Regions from separate parts of the Desulforamulus aquiferis genome, predicted to be linked through region 1. Evidence: riboswitches for the same ligand, from Rfam matches in the RefSeq annotation. Region 1 holds a riboswitch; each other region holds the start of a gene.

Region 1 (7,130 bases):
TTATAAATTACCATTAGCTTTTTGTCCAGCACTTATTTTGAAATTGACATACTTTTTTAAGATTTATAATAAAAACCCCTCACCCATTGGTGAGAGGTACTTTGTGCTGCTTTCACTTACTTTTTTATTGCGAGTAAACCGTAAAAATTCATTACTTCTTTAATTTTATCTTAATTGTGTCGGCCATGCGGTTAAAACAAAAAGGCACACCGGATGTGCCTTCTTAACCCTTAGCTAATTATTGTAGCTTAAATCTCTTAGTCATTAAATCAAGCTCCTCAGCCATTTTGGCTAAATCTTGAGAGGTGCCTGAAAGTTCCTCCATTGTGGCTGTTTGTTCCTCTGTTGAAGCAGCTGCATTTTGAACGCCGGAAGCCATTTGTTCAGTAGCTGAAGCTAATGATTGAATTTCGCTGGCCATTTCTTGAATTGACAAAATGATTTTCCCGATGGATTCACTTACCTCATGCACCACCTGAACACCATCTTTTGCTTGAATTTTCGTATTCTCCATACTCTCAACGGCTTTATGTGACTCCTGCTGGATAACCGAAATAAGGTCGTGAATTTCCTTGGCTGCGTTTGTGGATTGTTCGGCCAATTTCCTTACTTCCTCAGCCACCACCGCAAACCCACGTCCTTGCTCCCCGGCCCTGGCCGCTTCAATGGCAGCATTAAGGGCTAATAAATTCGTCTGATCAGCAATTTGGGTAATTAATTCAACAATCTTGGTGATTTGACTGCTGGCATTGCTTAGCCCTTGGATTACCTGAGAGCTATCCTCTGTAGATTTATGGATAACATCCATCTTCACCCTTATATTAGATATGGCCTCTTCTCCATTTGAAGCGTAGACAGTTGCTTTGTCTGAAGAATCGGCAATGTTTTGGGAATTGGCAGCCACTTGCTCAATGGTTGTTGCCACTTCGTTGATGGAAGCTGAAATTTCGCTGGCATTTAAAGCCATATTTTCTGCACCCTTAGAAAGGTTTTCTGCGGACGAAGTTACATTGCCTGACTTCTCCTGGAGGTGAAGAACCATATCCTTTAGGCTCAGCAGCATTTTATTAAAGGAATCCGCTAATGCTCCAATTTCATCCTTAGATTTAATTTTTATCTCGGTACTAGTCAGGTCATTAGAGGCAATCTTGGCCGCCTCTTGGCTCACGATCCGAATGGGTTTAACCATTCTCCAACCCATTAAGTAACCAATTATTGCACCTAATACAGTCACCAGTGCCAATAAAACTATAGAAATCTGTATAGTATTATTAGCATTATCAAAATTCATTTTTGTTTCTTTATCTACTGCATCAGAAATAAGAAATTCAAAGGTATTGCCCGACGAGGATAATTTGCCAAACAATTCCTCATTGGACCTAATATGGCCCATTAATCTTTCTTGAACTTCTTCCCTTTCGTCTCCCTCTATATCCTCACGTTCCTTTATTAAATTAAGGACTTGCTGCCCATATTGCTCATAGGCCATGGCTCTTTCATTAAAGTCCCCATATAATGCCTTTTCCTCTTGTTTGACCAATAATGGTTCAATGCTATTCAAATTCTCCTTAGCACGGTTTATGGCTTGTACATACTTAGAAGCGTCACTGGGGTTTCCTGTCACTGTATAGGAGATTAAATTAGCGGCAGCTTGATTATAGTTAGCATTAGTCAATGTTATCATGTACCTGGCATGGGCCTTTTCATTAATTAATCGGTCGTAATTATTGTTTATATTCCAAATGTTAACAACCAAAAATGCTCCAATGCAAAACATTAATGACAAAATCACTCCAAAACAAAGCATAAATTTACCTAGAATATTAAATCTCAAAATTATCCCCCCTATGTTTTTAGTCCTTAAAACCGCCGCTTAAAAACACAAAAAGCCCCTCGCAAAATAGGGGTTTAGCCAGACAAGGATCTTAAGCTGCCATTACTAAAAAACATATTATGGTTAGGCAACCTGGCAGTCATACCATAATGGCTTAGACCCATAGCTTTGCGTCCCCACCTTTCGATAGGTTTGCCTTTATCTATAAAAATAGGACAATTTTCCTATATCTAGATTACAGTAAATTGTAAATCTTTGCAATATAATGTTTGAATTTTGGGGAAATTGCTTTAAATCCAACTAATTGGCACTTGTTAACATAATTAGCATATATTATAAAAAAACTTACTAGAAAGGGACTGTTAGAAATGTCTTCTTATATTCGTGTTCTGCATGCCTCCCCAGACGCTCCGGCTGTTGATGTTTATGCTAATAACACCGCACTCGCTAGAAACCTAAGCTACCGAAATTTCACCGAATACCTCCAGGTTCCTGCCGGCACTTATAATCTAAGGGTTTTCCCTGCCGGTACAATGACCAATCCTGTTATAGATACTACTATAGAGATACCGGATAGAAGCATATTTACCGTTGCAGCCAAGGGCCGGTTAGCTGATATTGGGCTCCTTTTAGTTCCAGATACACCTGGCACAGTACCCCAGGGTATGATCAATATCCGCTTTGTACACCTTTCACCCAACGCACCCAATGTTGACATTACCCTTCCCGATGGGACCATCTTATTCAGCAATGTTCCCTACCAGGGTATCACGGAATATTCTACCATTAGCCCCGGAACTTATACCCTACAAGCCCGGGAAGCAGGCACTAATAACATTATATTGAATGTTCCCAATCAAACCTTTGCACCAAACCGTTTCTATACCGCCTATGCAGTTGGACTAGTAGGAGAAACTCCTCCTTTACAATTGCTTACCCCGTTAGACGGCAACAGTTATATAAGGGTGTAACCTTTTGATGTCAGGAAAAGGACCTAGTCAAATAATGAGAAAAGGATATTCACCAGTCAAGGTGAATATCCTTTTCTCTAAATACTTACCGCCTCATGTCTTTTTCCCTGATCTGAACCCGCCGTATTTTACCGCTGATGGTTTTGGGAAGCTCTGTCACAAACTCGATTACCCTGGGGTATTTATAAGGAGCGGTTGTTTTTTTGACATGTTGCTGTAATTCCTTGACCAGCTCTTCACTTGGTTCGTAGCCCTTAGATAGAACAACAGTGGCCTTCACGATAAAACCCCTGACGGGATCAGGAATCCCTGTCACAGCCGATTCCAGAACTGCAGGATGCTCTGCCAGCGCCGACTCCACCTCGAAGGGTCCGATCCGGTAGCCGGAAGATTTGATAATATCATCATTTCTGCCCACATACCATAAAAAGCCCAATTCATCACGGTAGGCAGTGTCTCCTGTATGATACAAGCCATCATGCCAGGCCTTTTGGGTACTCATTTCGTCCTGATAGTAGCCCATAAACAAGCCCTTTGTTCTAGTCTCCAGGCTTTCGGCCTTTAAACAGATTTCACCGGTCACACCCGGGTCAACCTCCTGACCATTTTCATCTACAATTACCAGGTCATAACCAGGGGTGGGAAGCCCCATAGAGCCTGGTCTTGGCTGGACCCACGGGTATAAGGTGGAACAAGAAAGGGTTGTTTCCGTCTGCCCAAAGCCCTCGAAGATGCGCAGACCCGTAGCCCGCTTCCATTGGTTATAAACCTCTGGGTTTAATGCCTCACCCGCAGTACAACAGTGTTTTAAGGCCGATAAATCATACTTGCTAACATCTTCTTTTAGCATAAACCGATACATGGTCGGTGGAGCGCAAAAGGTGGTAATACGATATTGGGCCAGCTTTTCTAAAATATCTGCCCCCTTAAAGGTATCAAAATCATAGGTGAAGACCGCTGACTCGGCAAACCATTGGCCATAAAATTTACCCCATAGGGACTTCAGCCAGCCGGTATCGGAAATGGTAAAATGCAGACCATCCGGCTCAGCCCTGTGCCAAAAGACCCCAGTAATGATGTGGCCTAAGGGATAGGAATGATCGTGTGAAACCATCTTTGGGTAGCCGGTAGTGCCGGAGGAAAAGGCCGTAATCATCATATCTGTAACCTTGGTTGCTTCTTCTCCGATTGGCCGCTGCCAATGATCAGGAGCGGCTTCAATACCTGCCTCAAAATCCAGCCATCCCTCCCCCGCTGCCTTACGCCCGGTAACGGCCTTTATCTGAACGGTCTTACATTCCGGCATAGCCTTGTCAAAATCCTCAGTGCAGCCTCCGTCGGCGGTAATGACCGCCATCTTTATACCGGCAGCCTGGCAGCGGTAGACATAATCCTTGGCAGTTAACAGGTGAGTAGCCTGAACTGCAACAGCACCAATTTTGTGAAGGGCCAGCATGGCATACCAAAATAAATAGCTTCTTTTCAGTACCAGCAGAACAAAATCGCCTTTTTTAATCCCCAAGGATTTAAAGTAGTTGGCAGTTTTATCTGACCAGAGCTTCATATCCCCAAAGGAAATTCTCTTTTCTACCCCATCCTTGCTGACCCACAGCATGGCCAGACTGTCAGGCTTGTCCTCCGCCAATTTATCCAGCACATCATAGGCAAAATTAAAATCCTCCGGGCATTTTATGGAATAATTTTTGTATAGGTCCTCTAGGGTTACAAAATCATCACGATGTCTGCCGATATACTTCTCATACATGATCATAACAGTTCCTCCTTATTTCATGACAATTGCCAGAAACTTCGCCGGTTTATCGCCATGAGCCTTCATAGCGTGAGGAACTGCGGAATCGAAGTAGACGCTGTCACCCTCACCAAGCGTATAAGTCATGTCACCAATATAAAACTCCATACATCCCGAAACCATATAATTAAACTCCTGTCCACAATGGGAGTGACGCTCCGGTACCGCATCGCCGCTCGGTTCCACTGTCACCATAAATGGTTCGGCCTTTTTATTGCGAAATGTAAAAGCAAGGTGCTTGTAATCATAGGCCTTTCTACGGTTAATATCATAGCCGCCACCCGCTCTGACCACAGAGCACAATGAGAGCTTGGGTGTCTCGCCGCTGATGATATCCACCACATCAACCCCTAAAACACCTGCCACATTATACAAGAAACTGAAAGAAAAATCCTTTTCCCCGGCTTCATAAAGCAAATAGTCCTCTGCCGAAACCTCAAGGATCTCCGAAATTTTTTCAGGCGTAACACCCATGGACTCCCGCAGCATGGATAATCTTTTACCAATATCCTTTAATTGCTCTGTCAAAATAAACTTCTCCCCTTCCCAAGGTAAACTTAAAAGTACTAGAATTTTCTTTCAAATTCCACAAAATTACCTAAAATTCCTTCTTCCCCACTCCACTACTTACATTTCTCTAAATACTTACATTTTGTTCATTAAGGCATAACCAATCAGTGTTAAAATAGAGTCCATATATTGACACAAAGGGGTGAAATTATGAACTATCAGAATGATGAAGAAATATTACAAGCAATATGCTATACTGCTCAATTTATCAGTGATTTAATGCCTTTAGATTGTATGGTAAGTGTAACGGACACAGAAAAGTTTCTTGCATATCATCCAGGTCAAAAAATCGACGTTAAGGCTCAAGTTGGTGCTCCTATTCCCGCTGAGGATATCATTAAAGCTGTTCTGCAATCCGGCCAAAAAATAGTTGCTGAGGTACCTAAACAGGCCTATGGATTCCCCTTTAAAGGAATAGTAACAGCAGTTAAAAATATTAAAGGTGAAGTAATCGGTTCATTTAACCTAGGCATTGATTTATCAACACAGGTTGAGCTTACACAAATAGCTCAACAGCTTGCAGCATCATTTGAGCAAATTTCTAGCAGTACACAAGAGCTTGCGGCGGGAGCCCAGGAACTTAGTTCATCACAACATGAACTTTTATCAGTTTCCAACAATGCCCATAAAAACCTTAAGCGGACTGACCAGATTCTAAATCTTATTAAGGACGTTTCCGCTCAAACAAAACTTTTAGGCCTAAATGCTGCTATTGAAGCCGCGAGAGCAGGTGAAGCGGGTAGAGGTTTCCACGTTGTTGCAGAAGAAATTAGAAAATTATCTGATAGAACTGCCCAATCGGTTAAGGACATTAACGAAATACTAAGCAAACTTAATGAGCAGGTATTACAGGTAAGCGAATATGTGAATAAAACTCAACACATAAGCGACAATCAAGCAGCCGCTAGCCAGGAAATCTCCGCCTCTGTGGAAGAGAATGCTGCTATGGCAGAAAACTTAGTTGAAATTGCTCAAATTCTATAGCTTTTAGCCCCTTAAAAGGGGCTTTTTTATTTATCACAGACCCATTAGTGCATAAACCCAAGTAATAGCAAGGTGCCGCCCCAAAATTAACCCTCAAGTCGCCGAAGGAGTCCTTGACCCAAAATAAGACAAAGGGACGGTTATGGTGTCTAAGTTAAACCAAAGTACACAACAACAGAATTGTGTCCAAAAAACCCTCATTTCCACGCTATTATCACGTATCAAAAGAAGGCATGGATCGATACACATAGATTACTTTGGCATATACCCGCTTTTATTTCTTTTTTCCTAACAATTCTTCAACAGAAATATCCAGTGCTTTTGCAATAGCAACAATCTCATAATCCTGGACAAGGCGATATTGTCCTTCAAGGCGGGAAAGACTCGTCGCACTGATATCCAAACCCATGGTTTGCAATTTTGCAAGGAAATCGTTCTGCTTTATTTTCTTTGCCTTCCGAAGGGCAACAATCCTAGCTCCGATCATGTTTTTGTTGCCAGGCGGATTCTTTCGTGGTTTCATACCTTCGCACCTCACTATTTTTCATTTTATGTGAGGACACGATGGTTTTGATGCGGTATTCGCAGTAAATAAGTTGACATTCGCATTAAAATTGAAGAGGGTTTGACAGAGAAATAAGACAAGAAATTTGTTGTTTTACAGTATACAGATACATCAACTGCATTATGTTGTTGATGAGAAGAAACTCCCATTTTTTCTAACTTAAAATCCAAACAAAGGAGATCAGAGCATGAAAATGGCTTCTCTCAATGAAATGCTGGAAATAGAGAAGGAAAAACTCAACAGGCTTGCGGATGAAGCCTTGAAAAATGGTATTCCTCTCACGCAGGACGATGCATTTATGGAGCAGAACCGCAAAATTGACGCATTGATATTTAATATACAAATGGAGAAAGAAATGCACAGGAAAAAGAAACCAAAGTGAGGCGCTATTTTTGG
Region 2 (7,130 bases), on a different contig from region 1:
ATCTTCTAAGATTACCGACCATTCTGGGCTTCCTTCCGTAGCCTGACGCACTATATTCTCCACTTTATTTTTGTGATTCTGGAGCTCTGCAAATTGCCTTAGATCTCCCGCTTGTATTTGCAGGGTTTCCCTTTCCCTTTGGATGTCAGCAATTTCGTTATGAACCTGACTTGTCAGGAACGATAAGGTGCAGTAAACAGCGATAAAAAGCAAGAGAACCAGACTTCCCACCGCCAACAGCTTCTTCTGCTTTCTCTTTTGCTCCTGCCTGGCTATAATTTCAGGGGGTAGTAAATTAATTCTTATTTGCATATTACCCTTCTAACCCCCGTAGGGCCAGGCCAATGCTTGCAGAAAATTCTGGGGCCTCTTTTTTTATATCATTAGTTGGCAGGTAATCTCCCAGGGCTGTCAGGGGGTTGATAATCTCAACCGGGACTTCTAGCTCCTGGTACAGGAATTCTTTTAGACCGGGTATCTGGGCACCCCGTCCGCTAAGAAATATGGTATCCACTGCATTGTCACTGCGCTGGGTTAAATAATAATTTACCGATGAGCGTATATCATCCGCCAGGATGGAGCCCCAGGCAACGGGGAATACATTATAAGCTTCCGAAATTTCTTCCTCCTTAGCTGCTGCAACCTGGGGTAGTGCAGTCAGGATTTCCGACAGTTGTAGTTTCATCTCCCTGGCATAGGATTGCAGGGAATAGGGAATTAGCCTGGCAAAACGGGGAATCCCCCCGCTAATAAGCAGTAATGTGGCTAGCCCATTCGCTATTTCGGCCAATAGCACTGTTCCGGAAAGGCGATTCTCCGGTATAACCCTCAGGAGGGCCAGGAAGGAGGCATCAACAATTACAGGCTGCAGCTTGGCCTTCTCCAGTACCTTCAAAAAATTATCCAGCATTTCTCTCCTGGCTGCCACCATCAGCACTTCCAACTCCGTGCTGCTTTCACCGGCATGTTCTCCCACCACGGAAAAATCAAATATTAGTTGAGGCATGGGTATGGGAAAATAATCAGCGGCCTGAAATCTTAGGGCCTGGGCCAACTTCTTTTCCGGGATCTTGGGAAAAGTGGCATTTCTCATAAATACACCCTGGTTGGAGATGCCCAGCACTACTTCGCGACTTTTGATCTGATATGTACTCCAAAGGTTCTCCAGGGCGACGGCCACCCTTTCTGTATCTATAATGACACCTTCTATCACGGCTTCTTCCGGAATGCTTACTTTAGCAATAGCTTCAATGCTTGCTGAACGGGCTGTTCCCCTAAGCTGCACAGCCCTAATTGCTCCGGTGTCAAATTCTAAGCCCACCGCGGGGGTTGATTTAAGTAAACCCATGCTTGTGATTTCCTCCTCAGGTGCCCCTTGTTGTCAGTTTTATTTTGCTACCGTTGTCACCACGGTAAAGATCGGCAGGTAAATAGCAATTACTACCCCACCAATGGAGGCACCTACAGTAATCAGTAATAGGGGTTCAATAATTGCCGTTAGTCCCTTGGTCATGGTGGCAACTTCCTCCTCGTAAAAGTCCGCCACCCGGCCTAAAAGCTGGGATAACTGCCCGGTCTCCTCACCCACGGCAATCATATTAATTACCATGGGTGGAAATAGTCCACTTTTTTTGAGGGGCGCCGCAATGCTTTGCCCCTCTTGGATACTGGATCCGGTAAACTTCATGGCCTCGGCAATTTGGCTGCTGCCAGTGGCGGGGCCAACGGCAGCCAGGGCCTGCAGTACCGGGATACCTCCTGACAGTAAGGTTGCCAAGGTCCGAGAAAAACGTGCGATAGTAACCTTTTTGAAAAGATCACCGAAAATTGGCAGCCGAAATTTTATATTTTCCCAAATCCTATGTCCAAAACTGCTCGCAATAAATATCTTCATACCTATCACGAAAACAATCAGGCCAACTATATACATATACCAGGAGCTGCGTAGGGACTCACTGAAAGCCATGATAATTTTGGTAGCAAGGGGTAATTCTATTCCCTCAGGGAAAAAGCCCACAAAGATGGGTACTACAAAAAACATCATGGCCAATACAACCAAACCGGCAAATATTAATACCACTGAAGGGTAAAAGGTGGCCGCTTTGATACTATCCCGGAGGCTCTTTTCTCGCTCAAGCTGTTCAGAGAGCCGTCTTAAAATTTCATGTAGGGAACCGCCTATCTCACCTGTTCTGACCATTTCCACATACATGGTATTAAATATCTTGGGATGCTCACCTAGGGCATCGGAAAAGCTCATGCCTCCCTCTACTTTCTTAGCTACCTCAGATACACTTTGGGCCAACTGGGGGTTATTTGACTGCTCACCCAGGGTATAGAGACAGCGGGTCAGGGGAATGCCGGCATTAAGCATGGCGGATAACTGCCGGGTAAAAAAACTAAGATCCGCTATCTTTATTTTCTTGCTGAATAAGCTGGATGATTTCTTTTTCTTGGCATCCGCTATTTCATTTATTTCCAGCGGAACATAGCCCATACTGCTTAGCCTGGAAGCTGCAGTCCATTCATTATCGGCCTCCAATCGACCATCTAAGGTATTGCCTGTTTTATCCATTACTTGATATGAGTACAAAGGCAAGGCTATCTCCACCTTATGTCTAATTTAGAAGCTAAAGCCTTTATTTAGGGCCCGCTCCAGCTCAAGTCTGTCAACACAACGTTCCAGGGCCATATTCCGGGTGATTTTCCCTGATAGGCAAAGGGTTGCCAGGGCTTGATCCATGGTCTGCATCCCGGCGCTGCGGGAGGTCTGCATTACGGTATAGAGCTGGTGTTCCTTTCCTTCCCGGATCAGGTTTCTAACTGCCGGGTTAGTCAGGAGAAGTTCAACCCCTATTACCCTTCCTTTGCCGTCGGAGCGGGGAATGAGCTGCTGGGCCACCACCGCCTGCAGTGAGTCTGCCAACTGCTGCCGAACCTGGTTTCTCATACTGTCGCTGTAAACATCCACAATCCGGTGAACAGCCAGGGCAGCGGTTTGGGTGTGCAGGGTGGAGAAGACCAGGTGTCCTGTTTCAGCAGCGGTTAAAGCAATGGAGATGCTCTCCATATCCCTCATCTCACCCACCAGTATGACATCCGGATCATGGCGCAGCACATGCCTCAGGGCGTTGGCGAAGGAGTGGGTGTCTATCCCCACTTCCCTTTGCTTGATCATGGATTTTTTATGGCTGTGTAAAAACTCTATGGGGTTTTCTATAGTCACAACATTAAGGGCACGCTCTTGGTTAATTAAATCAATGATGGATGCCAGGGTGGTTGATTTACCACTGCCTGTTGGTCCGGTAACAAGGACTAAACCCCTGGGCAAACGGGATAAATCCCTTACTGCCGGTGGCAGTCCCAAACTATCAAAGGAGGGTATGCTCATGGAAACCACCCTGAAATTTGCTGCCAGGGAGCCCCTTTGCCACATAATATTTCCCCGAAAACGGCTTAGTCCCGGAACTGAATAGGAAAAATCCAGCTCCAAATCCCTATCCAGCTGCTCCCTTTGGTGGGGCTGCAATATTGGAAAAATCAATTCTTCAATGTCCTTTGGCATAAGTTTCGGAAAATCCATGCGCACCAGTTCTCCATAAACCCTAACCACCGGGGGAACCCCTGCAGATATGTGAAGGTCCGAGCCGTCCATTTTCACAGCCTGGGCCAGTATATCACCAATTGTAGGTATATTAATTTCGCTCATAATACCACCCTCATTACTTCCTCAAGGGATGTAATACCCTGTTTGGCTTTGTCTAAACCGTCTTCACGCAGTGTGATCATACCTTCAGCCACTGCCACCTTTTTAATATCCCTGGCGGAAGACCTTTCCAGGGCTAAACGCTGTATATTCTCGCTTATAAAAAGCAGCTCGTAAACTCCAACTCTGCCACGGTAGCCGGTATTGCTGCATCTCATGCAGCCCCTTGGGTGATACAAGGTAACGGATTTCTCCCAGCTTTCCAGTGGAAAATCCGGTATGCTGCTCAATTCCTCCCGGGTCTTTAGGTATTTTTCCTTACAATGGGGGCAGAGCTGTCGTACTAAGCGCTGGGCCAGCACACATACAAGGGATGATGAAATCAAAAATGGCTCCACACCCATTTCAATCAATCGACTGACTGCCCCAGGTGCATCATTGGTATGGAGGGTGGAAAACACCATGTGTCCCGTCATGGCTGACTCAATGGCAATTTTAGCAGTCTCCCTGTCCCGAATTTCACCAACCATAATCACATCCGGGTCATTCCGCAGAATAGATCTTAGGCCCGAGGCAAAATTTAGTCCTGCCTGAGTGTTGATCTGGATTTGATTTATGCCAGCCATTCTATACTCCACCGGATCTTCAACGGTTATAACATTTTTTAGCACCCGATCCACTGAACCAAGGCTGGCATATAGGGTTGTGGTTTTACCACTTCCAGTTGGTCCAGTTACTAAGATCAGTCCGTAGGGCATCTTGATAACTTCTTTATATTTTTTTAGGATAGAGGGGTTTACACCCAACTCCTCCAAGGTAATCACCCGGCTGGAACTATCCAAAAGCCGCAGAGTAAGTCTTTCACCAAAACTTGTGGGCAGGGATGCCACCCTGATATCAATGTTTTTACCCTCAACCTTTAGGGACATTCTACCGTCCTGGGGTATCCGGCGTTCGGCTATATCCATATTTGCCATAACCTTTATCCGAGAAACCAGGGAGGCATGTATTTTTATAGGGGGCTCCATGACATCATGCAGCACTCCATCTATCCGAAAGCGCACCCGGGAAGCTTTTTCGTAGGGCTCTATATGTACGTCGCTGCATTTGGCAGCTACTGCCTGGGAGATAATCATATTTGCCAGCTGAACAGCGGGTTTTTGGTCGGAATCCTCCGATGCTCCCAGGATATCTTCCTCCGGGATGATTTCTTCCTCTGTTTTATCAAATTCAATGCTCGCCCGAATTTGCTTTTCTATAGCCACCTCCAGCTCGCTATCGGGGGCAAATACCGGCTTTATATCAAACCCGCTTAACAAACGGAGATCATCAATAACCATAATATCGGTGGGTCTTTGCATAGCCACCAATAGTTTTCCTTCACTAAAGGCAATGGGCAGTGCCCTGTAGCGCTTAATGGCATCATTTGAAATGGTAGTTAAGGCTGCCGGATCTATTGGATAATTTTCCAGGGAAACAAAGGGAACGCCAGCCCTTTTGGCAATAACCTTGGCAATATCATCCTCGCTGCAGTAACCCAGTTCAATTAGAGAATGACCGATCATAGCTTTCTTACCCTGCTTGAGGGACTGACTACTCAGGGCATTATCTAACTGTTCCTGGGTAATGACTCCTTCCCTAACTAACCAGGTTCCCAGGTAATTATTGTTTTGCTTTAAATTCATCCTTTGCCTCCATGATAGGCTAATACTTTAAAACGTTAAAATAAAAAGCCCATAACTGTAAGGTTTAACTTAGGTCATGGGCCTGATTTCCTAAGGCAACCCGGCCGCCATCGGATTTCTCCTTTAGGCCCGTGGTTTTGCGTCCTCTCCTTTCGGAAAGTTTGCCTTTAAAAAACAAGTATTTATTTAATAAGTTACAATATTTTATCACCAAAATCCAGTATACCAGCTAATTATTTTTTCGCCAACCAAGGCAGCTATTAGTGAGCCTAAGGCTAAGAAGGGACCAAAGGGTATTGGGTCCTTTCTGCCCTTTTGACCTGTGGCCAAAAGTATAATTCCAATTATACCCCCAATTAGAAAAGCCAGGAATAGGGCAATCATTACCAACTTAAGCCCAAGGAACATTCCCATCACTGCGGCCAGCTTAATATCTCCGCCACCCATACCACCTTTGGATGCCACTGCTATAATAAACAACAATGTGCCAGCAACAAAGAACCCGATGGTTCCTGTTTTAAGCATTTCAAATGATTGTAAATATATCAGGGGGAGGCCCAGCACACCACTTACCAGCAATACTCTATTAGGTATAATTTGATGATATAGATCTATCACAGTAACAACAAGTAACATAGAGAAGAAAACCAGCATGGCTAGGGTTTCCCAGCCGACACCCCATTTCCAAAGGGCAGTCAGGTATAGAATGCCTGTAGCCAACTCAACCAAAGGGTACTGCCAGGATAATCTGGTATCACAATAACGGCATCTGCCACCCAGTACAAGGAAACTTGCCACCGGCACTAAATCCCAGGGTTTGATTCTAGTATGACAGGCCAAACAGTGTGATGGGTTGGTAATAACCGTTTCACCCCGGGGTATTCTGTAGATACAAACATTTAAAAAACTTCCCACCAACAGTCCTAAGACAAAGATAGCTATATACTCTAACATTAATTACTCACACTGTTCCTTATTTTTAATCATGTAATAGCAGATTCCAACATTAATATTTATTGAAACTGTATTCGACTAATTTATAAAAAATCCTATATAAATAATATAAATTTGCCAATATTTAATAAAAATTTAATGTATAAAAATTGGCCGGGTTTTTTGACAACCCCGACCAAATTTCTTAAATTCTTTTAATCTTTTTAAAACTGGTATCCAAATATGGCGACAGTGAGGCACCCTCGTCTCCGCCTGCTGTTCCTCCTACCACCAGCTCTTTGATGGCCATGGTGGGCTGGGCATCTGAAACAGGCGCCCCCTGACCGTCCTTACCACAGGTACCGATGGTAAAGCCCAAATCAGAGCCGACCCGCTCCACCATCCGCAATACCTCCGGTCCATTTCCGGTAAGGGTGGCACCCCGCACCATGGAACCGATTTCACCGTCTTTGATTAGATACCCTTCAGCCACATCAAAAACAAAATCTCCCGTGGTGGTATTGACCTGTCCGCCGCCCATCTTTTTAACCAGCAGTCCATTTTTATAACCTTTAATAATATTTTCAGGTTCTTCCTTGCCCGGCCCAATATAGGTATTGGCCATTCTGGGCAGGGGTTTATGCTGGTAGGATTCCCTTCGTCCATGACCATTGGATTCCCGGTTTTCCTTGGTTGCCGACAAACGATCATATAGATAATCCGTTAGTATACCATTTTCAATCATGGTTACCTTTTCAGAGGGTACTCCCTCATCATCAAAACGGTAGGAGCCATATCGATCCGGC
Region 3 (7,130 bases), on a different contig from region 1:
AACGAATAACTGGCAAGATAAATCCGGATATCCTCCGGATTTCATCTTTTTAATAAGAGTTATACATATTCCACGACAAGGAGAGCATAACTACTAAGGATGAAAGGAGAGGTACAATGGACAAAACCACTACTGCCGTAGGTATCAAATTGTTTATTTACTTTTTTGTCACCTGGGTGGCTATTTCAATTGTTGCAACAAATAATTGGGCCTGGGCCCTTTTAATTGCTCCCCTGGCAACCTCAATAAACTATTTACTTGGCGACCACTTCTTTCTTCCAAATTACGGAAACAACTTAGCCTCCATTGCAGATGGGTTAATGGCTGTGGTTCTTCTTTTCTTCCTAGGCCTTATGATTGGTGATTTAAGACCAACTGCTACCTCCCTAGTGCTATTTGGGATAGTCATTGCTATCGTTGAATATTTTTTTCACCCTTACTTGATTCGTATAGGTCTAGTAAACCCCCGGGAAGAAGCTAGAAAGAATTAATATCATTAGCATATGACCCAAAGGTACACACATTTTTGCTTTTACATATAATGGTAAAAATGACAGGGTGATGCTATGGCTATTACAATCGAAAAGCTTCCGGATTCAGAACAGGAGTATTACGAAGGTAGGAACGAGTTGAAAACTTCTTTAGATTTAATAGTCTCAATGATTAATGACACAAAATCTGAATTAAGGCACCTGGACCAAGAACGCCATAAGGAATATTTAAGCTTAGATTCTAAACTAGATAATGTTAGAGCTAAAATTGATTCTACAAATTCCTCCTTCAGCAGAAAAATAGATCGTTTTACCTACGGTTTAATGGGGGTTTTACTTACCACTTTGGGCATATTGGCAAAGATTCATTTTAGTCCTTGACAAACTTGCCACTTATCAAAAATGGTTATGCTATTGTATCAATAGTTCAGGCCGTAGTTGCTACTGCTCGGAATCCAATACTACAGGCGTTCTATCATGAACTGGTTTAACGTATTTATTAGCACCGGTGGTTTGGCAGTGTAAACCTTACCGGGCTTTTCTTTTTTTCCTCCAATTTATTCTACTTTCACTTAAACCCTAACATTTCCTTTAATTATTAAATATTTTACACCAATTGAATTATCTATTCCATTTGTGGAATGATAATCCAAGGTTGGTGATTAAATGTCATTAAAAGATGTATTTGGCAAATGGAAGAAGGCCAAAAGCAAAAAACCAGAGCAGCAAAAGGATCTCAATTATAATCAGCAGACCTGCCTTTCTGGAGACTTAAAGAAGGATAAACAGACCATTTTTACCGGCCTTGGGGGCAGCATCGATATAATTCGCAGAGAAATACTGGTAGGTGATAGGAAAGCCACTATTATCTACATTGAAGGAATCGTTAATGCTGATTTAATTGAACATGAAATAATAAGAAAAATTCAACAGTTAGATTTTTTTCCTGAGACTGAATCACCACTGGAGCATATTTCTCAGAAGGTACTCTCTAACAGCAACTCAATTGTTATCACCCCGCTAATAGCAGATATTTTGGTTAATATCCTAATTGGAAAATGTGTTTTAATCATTGACGCCTGTAAACAGGGCATTATTGTGGAGTCCAAGGGAGGAATACGCAGAGGAATTTCTGAGCCTCCCACTGAGCGGACAGTTCGTGGTTCCCGGGAAGGCTTTATTGAAGATATTGGTGTTAATTTAGCCTTGATCAGGCGCAGGTTAAAATCTCCCAAATTTACTGTTGAAACAACAACCTTAGGTTTAAGAAGCCGCTCCAGGATAGCCATTGTTTATATATCCGATATAGCGGACCCCAAAATTGTTGAGGAAGTCCGCAATCGTATTAGCAAAATTAATATTGATGGAATATTAGCCTCTGGCTACATAGAAAGATTTATCGAGGATCATCCGTGGAGCCTCTTCCCCCAAGTCTATGGTACCGAGCGTCCGGACAAAATAGCGGCAAATCTGTTGGAGGGCCGCATTGGTATAATTGTGGATGGAACTCCCTATGCCCTGATAGTCCCTGCTGTTTTTCTTCAATTTCTCCAGGGCTCCGAGGATTACTATGAAAGAACCATTGTTGGTACGGTGGCCAGGCTGGTCCGGTATTTAGCCCTAATGATCACCACAACCATAACTCCCGTCTATATAGCCCTAATTACCTTTCACCACTCCCTACTACCAACGGATTTATTGCTGGCAGTGGCTGAAAACAGAGAGGAATTACCCTTTTCTCCTTTGACAGAAGCTTTATTTATGGAGGTTGTCATTGAAATATTACGGGAGGCAGGGCTTCGTTTACCCAGTACCGTAGGCCAAACCTTAGGAGTTGTGGGCGGGATTGTCATCGGCCAAGCGGTTGTGGAAGCTAAACTTGTAAGCCCCTTGATTGTGGTAATCGTTTCCCTAGCAGCCATCTGCTCCTTTGTTTTTCCAAATTATAGCATGGCTCTGGCCATTCGTTTAATAAAATATCCCATGATGCTGCTGGCTGCCTCCTTTGGTGCTGTGGGCATTGCTGTGGGATGGTTGTTTGTGACAATACACTTAATTTCACTGCAGAGTATTGGTGTTCCCTACATGGCACCCCTTGCACCCATGCGTTATAAGGACTTGGGAGATACCTTTGTAATTTCACATATATGGAAAAATAAAAATAGACCGGTCTCTATCCCACATGTTGATAACAAACGTGGACAATCTCCTACCAGGGAGCCGTCAGAAAATGAATGAGCAGGCATATAAAATAACAAGCAAGCAATTAATATTTATTCTTATCGGTGCCACCATTGGAGTAGGTATTTTAACTGTTACATCTACGGCAGTTAGGGAATCCCAGCAGGACGCCTGGATATCAATTCTAATGGGCGCTTTGCCCTTAGTTGTCGGCATATATTCCATGCATTTGATAGGTAGTAGGTTTCCTGATCTTACCTTTGCGGAATACTGCGAGATAATCCTAGGCAAATGGCCTGGCAAGCTCCTTGCCCTAGTGTTTGTAGTTTATTCCTTAGCCTTTGCAGCTATCGTAACTAGACTTTTTGTTAATATCCTTAAGATTTATTTATTCCCTGAAACGCCAATTTGGGCCCTAAGTGCTTTAATCTTGTTTACATCAGCCTATCTGGCCTCAAAGGATGCAAGGGTCATTGGTAGAGTTAATGAATTAATGTTCTTTGAGTCTCTCGTTCTATTAGCCTTTATCCTCGGTGCAGTGCCTAAGGTAGAACTTTCATTCTTCCAGCCCATTGGTGATGCGGGCATGGCAAATATACTAAAGGGCGCTTACCAAACCTTATTTGCTATACTGGGCATTGAAATCTTACTGGTTATCTACCCTATGGTCCAAAGGAAAAATGAAATAGTTAAGGCCGGCTTGACGGCAGTCGCAATAATTTCCGGTATCTATCTGCTTGTGGTATTTGTTGTTTTAGGTCTCTTTGGCCCAAACGCCGCTGAAAAACTAAGGTTTGGCCTGATGGTGTTATTAAAAACCTACAACGCCCCGGTTATTGAAAGGGCTGAATTTTTCTTTATCATTTTTTGGGTTTTTGTTGCCTTTCGGCCAGTGGCAAATATGTTTTTTGCCGGGCGCTATACTGTTGAAAAAATATTAAATATTAACTCTCCCGGTTGGGTCACCCTGGCTTTATTTCCCATAATTTTTTTGTCATCCCTTTTCCCTGGCAATTTCGATAAAATCCTTGGTTTAAGTACCACTATTGGATATCTGGGACTCCTGTTTATGATTGTTATCCCGGTTATCCTGTGGTTCACAGCTATCTTGCGAGGTGTTGGAGGTAAAAAAGTTGCGTAGCGCACTTGCTATAGTTCTTATTTTAGTTACCCTATTAAGCTTTGGCTGCTGGGATGCCCAAGACATTAATAATCTTTACATACCCTTTGTGGCAGGTTACGATTTGCTTGAGGAAGATGGCCGTGAGAAGTTCTCCATGACCGTAAACTTCCCCATTATGAACCGCAATGCCAGAGAGAAGTCCGATGTAATAACCGTCAAGGGAGAAACCATGGCCCAGACCCGCATTGACAGAGGCAATAAATCTTCCCGGGGCATGGCCGTTGGTGACTTAAAAGCTCTGTTGGTTGGAAGTCCTTTAGCTTATAGGGGAAGTAAAGATGCCTTTGACTTAATGTTTCGAGACACTCGTTTTAGCGAAATGATTAGACTAGCTGTGACAGATGGAAATACCATTGATATCTTGACCATGAAACCGGAAAATTACCAGACAGTAGGACAAAATATCATAGACCTTCTGTCAAATTCGCCAAGGGATAATTTTATTCCAGTAGAGCATTTGCATCATTTTCGTGTGGATGTAATGACAGACGGATATAATCCGGTTTTACCAGTCATTAGCATCCACTCTGAAAGTAATTTAGAAATTTCAGGTGCAGCCTTATTTAAAAAGTATAAGATGGTAGCTAAAGTCAACAGGGAAGACATGAGGCCTTTAATCTGGTTAAGGGGAGATGGGGTCATAGGCTATATAACCTTTAAAATGATGGATGATAAAGGAGAATTTTATAAAATAAGTTTTGAGGGGGGGAGTAAGCGAAAGGTAACAGCTAAGTTGGCTAATGGAAAACCTTCCTTCGAGATAGATTTATCATTCTCAGGCATAATTGCAGAAACCTTAACGGATATACAATTTGCAGGTAAGGAAGAAAATGTTTTAGCTGTAGAAAAGGCCTTGGAAGAACATATTCAAAAACAATGTGAAGACTTAATTTACGATCTACAGAACAAATATAGGGTAGATGCCATCCTACTTGGCAAGTATGCCAGGGCGAAATGGCCTCCCCTAGTGAAGGAGCAGGACTGGGACGAGGTTTTCTGCGAAAGTGATATCAAAGTTAATGTTAATGTTACAATTCAAGGCACAGGGGAAGTTGCCTAGAGTACAACCTTCCTTTAAAAAATTATTATTTAATATAGGACTTTGGTCTTGATTGATAAATACTTCAGTCCTATTTACTACGATATTGTTTCTCCATATAGTAAAAACAAATCCTAGAAAGATAAAGGCAAACCCATTGAAAAGTGGCGACGCAAAACTACAGGGGCTAAGGTGGAAAGCTAGGCCAGCCAGTTACCAAAGGAGGATATTAGTGGGTTTTATAGCTGGTGTTTTTGTTGGTGCATTTTTAGGGATCCTTACAACATGTCTACTAGTGGCTTCCCGGGAAACAAATGATACCGTTTATGATGATTAAAAACAAAATTACCCTACAAGCCGAAGGATACAGAACCCTCGGCTTTTTAATTCCAATTGGGCCATTGGATCCCTTGGGCCAACAAAAAAGCAAGTCTCCTGATTTCTCAGAAGACTTGCTTTAACTGGTCGGAGCGACAGGAGTTGAACCTGCGACCTCTACCACCCCAAGGTAGCGCTCTCCCAAACTGAGCTACGCCCCGATTTTTGCTTGTATTTCCAGGCCCCTCGGCCTGTCGACAAATGTTATTATAGCTAATGCGTTAAGAAAAGTCAACATGAAAAATACTATTCTTAACTAGCCGCCTTAACTATAAAAGCAAAACGGCTAGTACATTTAACATAACTAGCTATCTATATTAAACTCTGCCAATATAAATGTATGGTCGGAAGGTTTTACCTTCCTTCTTGGCTCAATATCTATCCAGGCTTTTGTTGATCGCTTAGCCAGGGGAGCGGTAGCCCAAATATGGTCAATACGCCAGCCTAAATTTCTATCCAGGGCCTTTGGAACACGATAATCCCAAAAGGTAAAATGTCCACCCTCTGATTGGTGGTGTAGGCGGAAAATATCTTTAAAGCCCCAGGACTTAACATAATCCAAGGCTTCATGCTCGGTGGGGTGGAAGCCTACACGTCCAAGTAATCTTTTGGGTGCGTGCACATCTTCAGGTTCTGGTGCTACGTTAAAATCACCCAGCCAAAGTAATGGCTCATCAGGTTTAAAATTTGAATCAAAGTATTCCTTTAAGGCCTTAATCCAGGATATTTTATAGCTAAATTTATCACTCTCCGGGGATTGGCCCTGGGGAATATAGGTATTAACTATTGGAATACCTTTTATCTCAGCGGCAATGAGCCTTGCTTCATCTGGTTCCGCAATAGACCCAAGGTCACTGTTTAAGGGATTTATTTGATGGGGGCTGAGGATAGCCACACCATTATAAGATTTTCTCCCTTTAAATAGCGAGTTATAGCCCGCCTCCAAAAGGCAAGCTGCTGGAAAATCTGCATTAATGACCTTGGTTTCCTGCAGGCAAACCACATCAGGTTTATTTTCCCCCAACCACTGAATTAACATTTCTTTCCTGGCGCGTACTGAATTTATATTAAAACTGGCAATTTTAAAATACAATGCAATCATTCCTTAGTTTTGTTTAAGACTATATTCTTCCTAGGCTAGCTAAAACACTTTTTAGACACACAGCTAAAGCAAAAAACACGAAAAGCACTAACCACATGTACAGGCTTACACCCCTTCCTTGCACGGAGCCCACAATCTTTGGGGAACTACTTTTGTCAGCACTTTTCCTATCAAGGTATATCTATCTGGTTTAGTGGCATTCTGCTCCGTCATACCACTATCATATTCATTAGAAAAGAATTCTATATCATATTTTATCCCTTACACCCTAGATTAAGCTTCCTCCTTTGGAAACTTAAACTTAATTCCAAATACCTTATTAAAATTAGTCACTTTCTTATAAAGTTCTCTAATTTCTAAATCGGAATTATCCGTAGAGATACAGTCAATTTGCACTTCTTTTGCCTTGATGGTGCAAACCACATCCTCAACTACACCGGCTTCTGTACGATCCAGGTTTTCCCCCATGCGTATCAATACGCCTAGACGACGGACCAAAATTCCGTCCTGGGGAAATAATACATCGGCATGCTGCTGCAATTTAAACTTAAGATCTAATTTGCCGTGACTAGCAGCCACCAGAGCCACTAACACAAGTTCCCTGTGAGAAAGACCATTTATCCGGGCATTTAGCAGTACATACATGGTATGCTTATGATGGTTATAATAACTAACAGCATTCCCAACATCGTGCAGAAGGGCTGCAATCCTTAAGATTTTTCTCTCCCAGGCGCCGTAGCCATGTAGGGGCTGCAG

What was found. Region 1 has a riboswitch for cyclic di-GMP ahead of P6N53_RS12965 (methyl-accepting chemotaxis protein). Riboswitches for the same ligand answer to the same signal wherever they lie in the genome.
Region 2: it holds a riboswitch for cyclic di-GMP, as region 1 does, so the genes downstream of both, P6N53_RS15500 (GspE/PulE family protein) here and P6N53_RS12965 (methyl-accepting chemotaxis protein) in region 1, are expected to answer to the same signal.
Region 3: it holds a riboswitch for cyclic di-GMP, as region 1 does, so the genes downstream of both, P6N53_RS04710 (DUF3789 domain-containing protein) here and P6N53_RS12965 (methyl-accepting chemotaxis protein) in region 1, are expected to answer to the same signal.

The regions. Positions count from the first base shown of each region.
Region 1 covers NZ_JARPTC010000019.1:131,019-138,148, forward strand. The annotation lists gene P6N53_RS12965 (methyl-accepting chemotaxis protein) at 239-1,834, opposite strand; cyclic di-GMP riboswitch class I at 1,958-2,041, opposite strand; gene P6N53_RS12970 (DUF4397 domain-containing protein) at 2,203-2,805, shown strand; gene P6N53_RS12975 (AMP-binding protein) at 2,891-4,576, opposite strand; gene P6N53_RS12980 (helix-turn-helix domain-containing protein) at 4,589-5,143, opposite strand; gene P6N53_RS12985 (methyl-accepting chemotaxis protein) at 5,336-6,169, shown strand; gene P6N53_RS12990 (helix-turn-helix domain-containing protein) at 6,444-6,692, opposite strand; gene P6N53_RS12995 (hypothetical protein) at 6,922-7,116, shown strand.
Region 2 covers NZ_JARPTC010000023.1:25,213-32,342, forward strand. The annotation lists gene P6N53_RS15480 (PilN domain-containing protein) at 1-312, opposite strand, end outside; gene pilM (type IV pilus biogenesis protein PilM) at 314-1,348, opposite strand; gene P6N53_RS15490 (type II secretion system F family protein) at 1,388-2,599, opposite strand; gene P6N53_RS15495 (type IV pilus twitching motility protein PilT) at 2,624-3,709, opposite strand; gene P6N53_RS15500 (GspE/PulE family protein) at 3,706-5,391, opposite strand; cyclic di-GMP riboswitch class I at 5,483-5,567, opposite strand; gene P6N53_RS15505 (prepilin peptidase) at 5,599-6,345, opposite strand; gene P6N53_RS15510 (TldD/PmbA family protein) at 6,530-7,130, opposite strand, start outside.
Region 3 covers NZ_JARPTC010000005.1:128,870-135,999, reverse strand. The annotation lists gene P6N53_RS04740 (hypothetical protein) at 1-9, shown strand, start outside; gene P6N53_RS04735 (DUF2512 family protein) at 117-491, shown strand; gene P6N53_RS04730 (hypothetical protein) at 567-872, shown strand; gene P6N53_RS04725 (spore germination protein) at 1,158-2,729, shown strand; gene P6N53_RS04720 (GerAB/ArcD/ProY family transporter) at 2,722-3,813, shown strand; gene P6N53_RS04715 (Ger(x)C family spore germination protein) at 3,806-4,915, shown strand; cyclic di-GMP riboswitch class I at 5,032-5,115, shown strand; gene P6N53_RS04710 (DUF3789 domain-containing protein) at 5,127-5,231, shown strand; tRNA gene P6N53_RS04705 (tRNA-Pro) at 5,357-5,433, opposite strand; gene xth (exodeoxyribonuclease III) at 5,577-6,365, opposite strand; gene P6N53_RS04695 (Ppx/GppA phosphatase family protein) at 6,648-7,130, opposite strand, start outside.